2 regions of the Paenibacillus sp. Z6-24 genome follow, and region 2 is predicted to be linked to the other one. Evidence: riboswitches for the same ligand, from Rfam matches in the RefSeq annotation. Region 2 holds a riboswitch; the other holds the start of a gene.
What was found. A riboswitch is a leader RNA that binds a small molecule or an ion and turns the genes downstream of it on or off. The one in region 2 is predicted to bind S-adenosylmethionine.
Positions count from the first base shown of each region.

Region 1: linked by a shared signal. The riboswitch ahead of M1D61_RS04620 (methionine ABC transporter ATP-binding protein) and the one ahead of metA (homoserine O-acetyltransferase MetA) in region 2 are both predicted to bind S-adenosylmethionine.

Region 1 covers NZ_CP096398.1:1,021,820-1,026,248, forward strand. The annotation lists gene M1D61_RS04610 (COX15/CtaA family protein) at 1-781, shown strand, start outside; gene M1D61_RS04615 (hypothetical protein) at 1,189-1,563, opposite strand; SAM riboswitch class I at 1,580-1,735, shown strand; gene M1D61_RS04620 (methionine ABC transporter ATP-binding protein) at 1,873-2,889, shown strand; gene M1D61_RS04625 (methionine ABC transporter permease) at 2,895-3,563, shown strand; gene M1D61_RS04630 (MetQ/NlpA family ABC transporter substrate-binding protein) at 3,657-4,429, shown strand, end outside.
Region 2 covers NZ_CP096398.1:3,614,009-3,618,437, reverse strand. The annotation lists gene M1D61_RS15670 (HAD-IA family hydrolase) at 1-957, shown strand, start outside; gene corA (magnesium/cobalt transporter CorA) at 1,090-2,025, opposite strand; SAM riboswitch class I at 2,435-2,571, shown strand; gene metA (homoserine O-acetyltransferase MetA) at 2,716-3,657, shown strand; gene M1D61_RS15655 (PLP-dependent transferase) at 3,808-4,429, shown strand, end outside.

The sequences.
Region 1 (4,429 bases), 2.5 Mb from region 2:
ACTGTTTTCCTTTATTGGATTCATGTTTTTCAATAGAAACAAAGAGCTGCGCGTGTACGCTTCATTTACTCTGTTCTTTGTCATTCTGCAGGCAATCATGGGCGCATTTGCAGTCGTATTTTCCCAATCGTCTGCCGTTATGGCACTGCACTTCGGTTTCTCGATGATCGCGTTTGCCAGCTCGTCGCTGCTCGCGTTCAGCACCCGCCGGCTGCATCTGCGGCAGATCATTCACGATATTGCCGACGAGCCTCCGGTTAGCAAAGGGTTCCGCAATCTGACCTGGTTCGCTACGATCTTTACCTACATCGTTGTGTATACCGGTGCTTTTGTGACGCATACTGATTCACGCGGCGGCTGTTCGGGCTTCCCGCTCTGTAACGGAGCACTTGTCCCTGAACTGTCCGGCGGCGTAGCGGTAGCTTTCCTGCACCGCGTCGCGGCTGTGGCACTCGTCATCGTAATTGCCATTCTCGGCCACTACGCCTACCGTCGCCATCCGCACAACCCGGGTATCCGCAAAATGGGAATCCTGGCTGTACTGTTCATCCTGCTGCAATTTGTCAGCGGAGCAATTAACATCTTTACAATGGATACACCGGAAGTCTACTTCTTCGCCACCATGTCGCATACGCTGATCATTCAGTTCCTGTTCGGCATCCTCTGCTACATGAGCCTGCGCGTATGGCAGCTCAGCCGCGGCTCCTACGGCCGCCTGGCCCCGAATGCCTGGGGAGAAGGCACAAGTACCGCGGACCAGAAGACAGGTACTTTACATTAATTGATTTATAATTGCGTCATTGATCTGTCGCTTCCTATTTAGATGCATGAACAATAGACAAGCTGCACTGTCTCACATGTATTATTAGCAGCGCAGTCTAACTGTAGATTACAGATCACCGTACCAAAGCCGTCCTTCATCACCGGACGGCTTTTTTATTTGCATTGAACAGAGTACATCACAATAGAGCAGTAAGAGCAGTAAGAGCAGTAAGAGCAGTAAGATTACTTTTTCTTCCTGGACCACGCAACAATTTCACCTTGCACTAAGCGGAGAGAAGAGAATTCTACCAATGACCGACATTTAAGAATGGAGATCGACTGCTGCAAGCGGTTATTCAAGATCTCCATTCTTAACCGGAGGGAATGGTAGAATCTCTTCTCGAAGCGGATGAACTATACATCGAACTATACACCGCTCGTCACAACAAGAGACGCTCTCACAAATACCCACCAATGAAAATGAATTTTCTTTGCATAACGATTCACCGACTCTGCCAGCCCAAGAAAAAGATCTAACATAATCCCCCTTTTCAGACGAAAAAGAGTAAGAGGCCACTTCCACCTTTTGAAAAGGAAAGCTTCCTCCCAATCTCTACCAAGCCTGTTTACCGGCGACCAGCCTTCTATTTCAGCACCGGAATATGTAACTTTTGACGAATCCCAAGTATTCTGATTAACTTTACGTAGTATTTGATGAAATTTTGCTGAATTCATCGAAATTCCATATATTTTTGCTTTACAAACGATGTGATCTTCAATATACTGAGTAAAGATTTTCATTCGACGTTTTCATATTTTCTTATCGAGAGTGGTGGAGGGACTGGCCCGATGAAACCCGGCAGCCGATTTGGAAATGACCGTTAAGGTCTTATTTTCCAAATGACATGGTGCTAAATCCTTCAAAATGGCAGATGCATATTTTACAGCATCCTGCGATTTTGGCAGATGAGAAGGCAATATCTAGATGATAGAGAGCCCTTTTCTGCAAAGGGCTCTTTTTGTGTATAAAGCGGTCGCTTGAAGAAAAATTACTGAATGACAGTATAAAGGCTCGTAACCGAGCAAGCTACAAGGAGGAGGATCTGAAGCTTGATTCAACTGGAGAATTTGACCAAAACCTATGGCAAAGGCAAAAATGTAACCCCTGCCTTGTCCGAGCTGAATCTCTCGATCGAACGCGGCGAGATTTTCGGCGTTATCGGCCATTCGGGTGCTGGTAAGAGTACGCTTATACGATGTATTAATTTATTGGAACGCCCGACTTCCGGACGGGTATGGATCGATGGAGTGGACCTGACCCGTCTCAGCAAATCCGCGCTGCAATCCCGCCGCCGCAAGATCGGTATGATTTTTCAGCACTTTAACCTGCTGTCCTCGGCTACGGTCTATGACAACATCGCTTTCCCGCTGCGTCTCGTCAAGACACCGGAAAAGAATGTTCGTGCCAAAGTGGAAGAACTGCTGGCGCTGGTTGGTCTGGAAGCTCATGCACGCAAATATCCGGCCCAGCTGTCCGGTGGACAGAAGCAGCGTGTCGGTATCGCTCGTGCGCTGGCAAGTGATCCGGATGTGCTGCTCTGCGATGAAGCAACATCTGCACTCGATCCGCAGACAACCGACTCCATTCTGAAGCTGCTGCTGGATATCAACCGCCGCTTCAACCTGACGATTGTACTGATTACACACGAAATGCACGTTATTCAGAGCATTTGTGACCGTGTAGCCGTTATTCATCAGGGAGGAATTGTGGAAAAAGGTCCTGTGGCCGAAGTGTTCCTGAAGCCGCAGCATGCTGTGACCCGCGACTTTATCAACCGGGAGTACACCCATGCCGAACTGCTTGATATCGCGCTGGATGCACCGCATGCGTCTTCCTCACTGGCCGTGAAGATTTCGTTCCTGGGTGACAAGACGTATCAGTCCATTCTATCGCAGACCGTGCGTCAGACAGGCGTGGATTTTGCCATTATCCAGGGTACTATCTCCACACTGAAAAATGTCCCTTACGGACAGCTTATTGTTCGTTTTGAAGGGGAAGAGGCGCTGATCCGCCGTACGATTGAAATATTGACCGGCGAAGGCCTGGATGTGGAGGTGATCGAGTAATGGACGTGGGAGCACTTGATTTTACACAGGTAGACTGGACAGAGTTTGGTACAGCTACCAAGGATACACTCGCCATGCTCGGCGCTTCGGCATTGTTCACCCTTATTCTGGGACTGCCGCTGGGAGTCATCCTGTTTATGTCGGCCCGTTCCACATCACCTGTCGTACGCGTCGTATACACGGTACTGTCGGTGATTGTGAACATTCTGCGGTCGGTACCGTTCATTATCCTGATCGTGGCACTGCTGCCGCTGACGGATAAGCTGGTCGGTACGACGATTGGTGTCAAAGGAACGATCCCGCCGCTCGTTATCGCAGCTGCGCCGTTCTTTGCCAGACTGGTGGAGACGGCGCTGCGTGAAGTGGATCGCGGCGTGATCGAAGCCGCTCATGCGATGGGCGCTTCCGTATGGCAGGTTATCAGCCGGGTATTGATCCGGGAAGCGATGCCTGGACTGATTGCCGGTCTGACCGTTACGGTCGTGGCACTCGTCTCCAATACGGCAATGGCCGGTATGGTCGGCGCCGGTGGACTGGGAACGCTGGCAATTAACTATGGATATTACCGCTATGAGACAGCCGTCATGCTGGTGGCGGTTGTGCTGATGGTCGTCATTGTGCAGGTACTGCAGATGATCGGCGACCGTCTGGTCATTTATTTCTCACGGAGATAGGAAAGAACAGGTACAGGCGCTGCCTGAATCGGTTCCTCCGAATTCCATATCACCAATAGATCAACCAAACTATCATAAAGGGGCAAACATACTATGAAAAAATGGGCACTCGCTCTGATCAGCATCATGCTGATCGCTGTTGTCGCAGCTTGCGGCAGCAAAACAACTGGAGATTCCGCACAATCCGGAGCAGCTGAAGGCAGCAAAGAAGTAACACTTCGTGTCGGCGCAACCGCTGTTCCACACGCCGAGATCCTTAACCACCTCAAACCGGCTCTGGCCAAAGAAGGCATCAACCTGGAAGTGGTCGAATTCACGGATTATATCCAGCCGAACGTACAGCTGAACGATAGCAAACTGGATGCCAACTACTTCCAGACCAAGCCTTACCTGGATGAGCAAAACAAATCCCGCGGCATGAACCTGGTAACTGTACAAGGCGTACACATCGAGCCATTCGGCGGATATTCCAAAAAGTACACTTCCCTGGATCAGCTTCCTGACGGCGCAAGTATCGCCATCCCGAACGAAGTATCCAACGGCGCACGTGCACTGATCCTGCTGGCGAATAACGGACTGATTGAACTGAAAGACAAAACGAAGATCACTTCGGATGTAAAAGATATTACAGCTAACCCGAAAAACCTGAAATTCATACCGATGGATGCAGCAATGCTGACTCGTCAGCTGAACCAGGTAGATATGGCGATGATCAACATGAACTATGTACTCGAAGCCAAAATCGATCCTAAATCTGCACTGGTAGTGGAAGACAGCAGCGCACCATACGCGAACTATCTGGTATCCCGTGAAGACAACAAAGATTCCGATGCGATCCAAAAGCTGGCTAAAGCACTGACTTCCGA
Region 2 (4,429 bases):
GAGCATTACGGACATGAGCGGCTCGTGGCCCTGACCCAGCCCCTTGTGATCAAAAACCGTGCCCTTCAGGCAGTTATTTTCGGTTTGGAAGGTGTGCTGATGCCGATGCCGGAGAAGCAGGATATTTATTTTGGCGGTACACCTGCCAATTCCCTGGAATATATACCAGAACCGCTGCCGACGGTAGAACACGAGGAGAATGGGGTGCTGGGCAGTGCCGGTAGTCCATCTTCAGAAGGTAACGGCAAACCGGAGTCCGAGGCAGTAGAGGGGGACTCCCAGTCGACATCCGACAACGAAGCGGACACCAGTACGGGTACGGAAGCCGCGGGTACTTCTGCTGCGACTTCAGAGGAACAGGCATCCGTCAATATGGATGCCGAACCATCAGACAAGCAGGACAAACAGCCTGCTGTGCAGAACGAATCTGCGCACAAACCATCTGCCGAAACGGCAGATATACAAGGTGATGATGGTGAGGACAGCGCCATGGATGCCAAGCCGCAGGCAGAATGGGATCCAAGCGTGCTGAGCAACCCGCTGTCGCATGAATATATTTATCGTGAATACCTGATGCCTGGGGTGGTGGAACTGCTGCAGCAGCTCAAGGAACAGAATGTGACGATCCTGCTTGCAACGGATCGTCCGGATGCGCGGGAGATTATGGAGCGTCTTGGTATTGATGGTTTCTTTGCTTCCATCATTCAGGCACAGGATATCGAACATCCAAAGCCTGATCCGGAAGTATTCGTACTCGCTGCCGAGTCCGTCAATATCCATCCATATCATTGCATGGTAATCGAGGATTCGGCTGACTGTCTGCGCTCGGTTCGGGAAGTGGGCATGAAGACGATTGGTGTCAGTATCCAGCACGTCATTGACCATGCGCATTTCACCGTCGCCAGCCTGACTCACCTGAATGCCGAGACGATGGAGAGATGGATGGAGATTCCATAATCGGTCATGCCGCATTCGTTTTTGCGAATGCATCGTGCGACGCTGGCTATAGCTGCAATGTAATCATAATGTAACGACAAAAAAGCTGTCCTGCTTTCCGTTAACCGACGGAGCAGGACAGCTTTATTCATTTCAGATCCAGTCTTTTTTGCGGAAAGTGAAGAACATGGTCAGACCGAGAATGATCATGATGCCGATCACCATCGGATAACCGAAGTGCCATTTCAGCTCCGGCATGTATTCAAAGTTCATTCCGTATATACCGGTAATCACCGTCAGCGGCATGAATATGGTCGTAATCGCTGTAAACACACGCATAATTTCATTCGCCCGATTGGCGATACTGGACTGATAGGCTTCTCGCAAGTTGCCCATCAGATCGCGGAAGGTGTCAAACATCTCGGATACTTTGACCGCATTCTCGTAGACGTCACTGAAGTATTTTTGCAGCTGATCGTCGATCAGACGCAGGTCTTTTTTGTTAAGCGTGTTAATGACCTCACGCTGTGGACCCAATACACGCTTAAGCCAGAGAATCTCGCCGCGCAGACCGATAATTTCATTCAGATGCGATTTTTTGGTGTTCATCAGGATATGTTCTTCCAGACGATCGATCTGATCCTCGATCCGGTCACCGACGGTAAAGTAGTTATCCACCACCAGATCGACCAGCAGATACATAAACTTATCCGGACGGCTGACTTCCTCTTCCCACAAAATCGGTTTGAGTGTCCGCAGTTCACTGATTTTCTGCCGGGTCACCGTAATAATAAAATGACGTCCCAGGAAGATGTTCAAAGCGCGCAGGAAAATCTCTTCATCATCGAAACGGATGCTGTTAACCACGATAAAGTAATGACTCTCGTAGATTTCAATTTTTGGACGCTGCTCTTCATCGCCCATCATGTCCTCGACCGCCAGATCATGCAGCATAAACAGCGGTTGAAGCAGGATTAGGTCATCAAGACCGGCGTCAATCCAGTAAAATCCTTCGTCAGGAGCCACCAGCGCTTCGTTAATATCTTCAATGAGTGTAAAGTTACCAGCATTCACGTGCCGAATTTTCATATTCCTCTACTCCTTTTTTGGTTAAAGTGAGCAGGAAAATACACGGCAATCATACATACTTATTTAAAGCTTCGCTGTATATGAAAAAATGCATTTTCAAAAATGGCGCGCTCCTCCGGTATCGTATTGTCGTTCATTTCCTGCAGTTGTGACTTCCTGTACTGCCAGCTCGGCCTCGGGTCGCCTTCCATCTTGAAATTCACCTCTTTGGATTCAAATACTTTTATGAAAAACATGAAAATACGTCAAATACTTGTTAAGTATACCGTGGGGACAGCAGGCTTTCAAGCTTTAAAAACAATCGAGCCTGATAACTTATTTATCGGACCAATTCACCCTTGACGATAGATACAAAATTAGTATAAATTATGATATAAGTAATTCGGCTTAACACAATTGAATAAAGCGAATCTTATCAAGAGCAGGTGGAGGGACTAGCCCTATGAAGCCCGGCAACCGGCGGTCATATACCGTACGGTGCTAATTCTAGCAGAGATACAGGTACATCCTACGATGAAGTATCTGGTATCTGCTGACAGATGAGAGAGGCGCTTATAGACGTGAACTCTACGGATATGACCTTTCTCAGTGTGCAAGACAGAGAAAGGTCTTTTTGCGTATATGGCGCTGATTTCTCAATCCTGCACCTACCCCCATACTACTTACACTGATCCCAAGGAGTGAATCAACATGCCGATCAAAATCCCTGACAGCCTGCCCGCCAAGGAAGTACTGGCTGGAGAAAATATTTTTGTGATGGATGAATCCCATGCGTACCATCAGGATATTCGTCCGCTTAAAATAGCGCTGCTCAATCTGATGCCGACCAAGGAGACGACCGAGACCCAGCTGCTGCGTCTGCTCGGGAACAGTCCGCTGCAGGTAGACATCTATCTGCTGCATACCGAATCCCATACTTCCAAAAATACATCTGCCGAGTACCTGAACACCTTTTACAAAACGTTCCAGGAAGTGAAGCATCTGCGCTTTGACGGATTGATCGTTACCGGTGCACCGGTAGAGACACTGGACTTTGAAGATGTGAATTACTGGGAAGAGATTCAGGAGATCTTCGATTGGAGCAAGACCAACGTCACTTCGACGATGCATATCTGTTGGGCCTCGCAGGCAGGATTGTATCACCATTTCGGTATTCCCAAAGTGGATTTGCCGGAGAAATGTTTTGGCGTATTCCCGCATACGCTCAACAAGACTAATGTCAAACTGCTGCGCGGATTCGACGAGTTATACTATGCGCCGCATTCCCGTCATACCGAAGTGCGGCATGAAGATATCGCCAAAGTCGAAGAGCTGGAGATTCTGTCCGAATCCGAAGAGGCCGGTGTATACATCGTAGCGACGCGCGACGGCAAGCAGATCTTTGTCACCGGTCATTCCGAATACGATCCGCTGTCCCTGAAATGGGAATATGACCGTGATATCGCCAGAGGCATGGATATCGCCGTTCCGAAAAATTATTATCCGAATGATGATCCAACCCGTACTCCGCCGTCCACCTGGCGTGCACATGCCAATCTGCTGTTTGCCAACTGGCTGAATTATTATGTGTACCAGGAGACTCCATATGATCTGGGCAACGAGAAGGCGCAAGTAGGACAGTATTCCATTTAACGCTGACCTGTTTCTACGAATGAAAGATATAACCTTTTGGAAATGTTAACTCAATTGGACTTTCCGCATCATATACATTCCTGGGAACTCCAATAACCAATCGCAGTACAGTTATTCATGGCTCATATACCCCAGAGGAGGAAATTACGAATGACGGACCATAATGCAAAGGATTCATCCCTTAATATTGAAAGCCGATTGGCACAGATCGGCTCTGTACAGGAGCCGGTAACCGGAGCGATCAACTTCCCCATTTATCAATCTACCGCTTTCCGTCATCCGGCACTCGGCAAGAGTACAGGCTTTGACTATATCCGTACGACCAATCCGACGCGGGCGGTACTGGAACAGGCAGCTGCCGAGCTGGAGTCAGGTGATGCCGGATTTGCCTGTAGTTCCGGTATGGCCGCCTTGCAGACTATTTTCTCCCTGTTCGGACAGGGCGATCATCTGATTGTCTCGCTGGATCTGTATGGCGGAACGTATCGTCTGCTGGAGCGCATTCTGTCCAAGTTCGGCATTACCGCCTCTTACGTGGATACCAATGATCTGGAAGCCATGGACAAAATCCGTCAGGACAATACCCGGGCTGTATTTATCGAGACACCGACCAATCCACTCATGATGATTACCGATATTGCCGCGGTAACCGGCTGGGCCAAGCAGCATAATCTGCTGACTGTAGTGGATAATACGCTGCTGTCACCGTTTTTCCAGCGTCCGATTGAACTGGGAGCGGATATCGTAATCCATAGTGCAACCAAGTATCTGG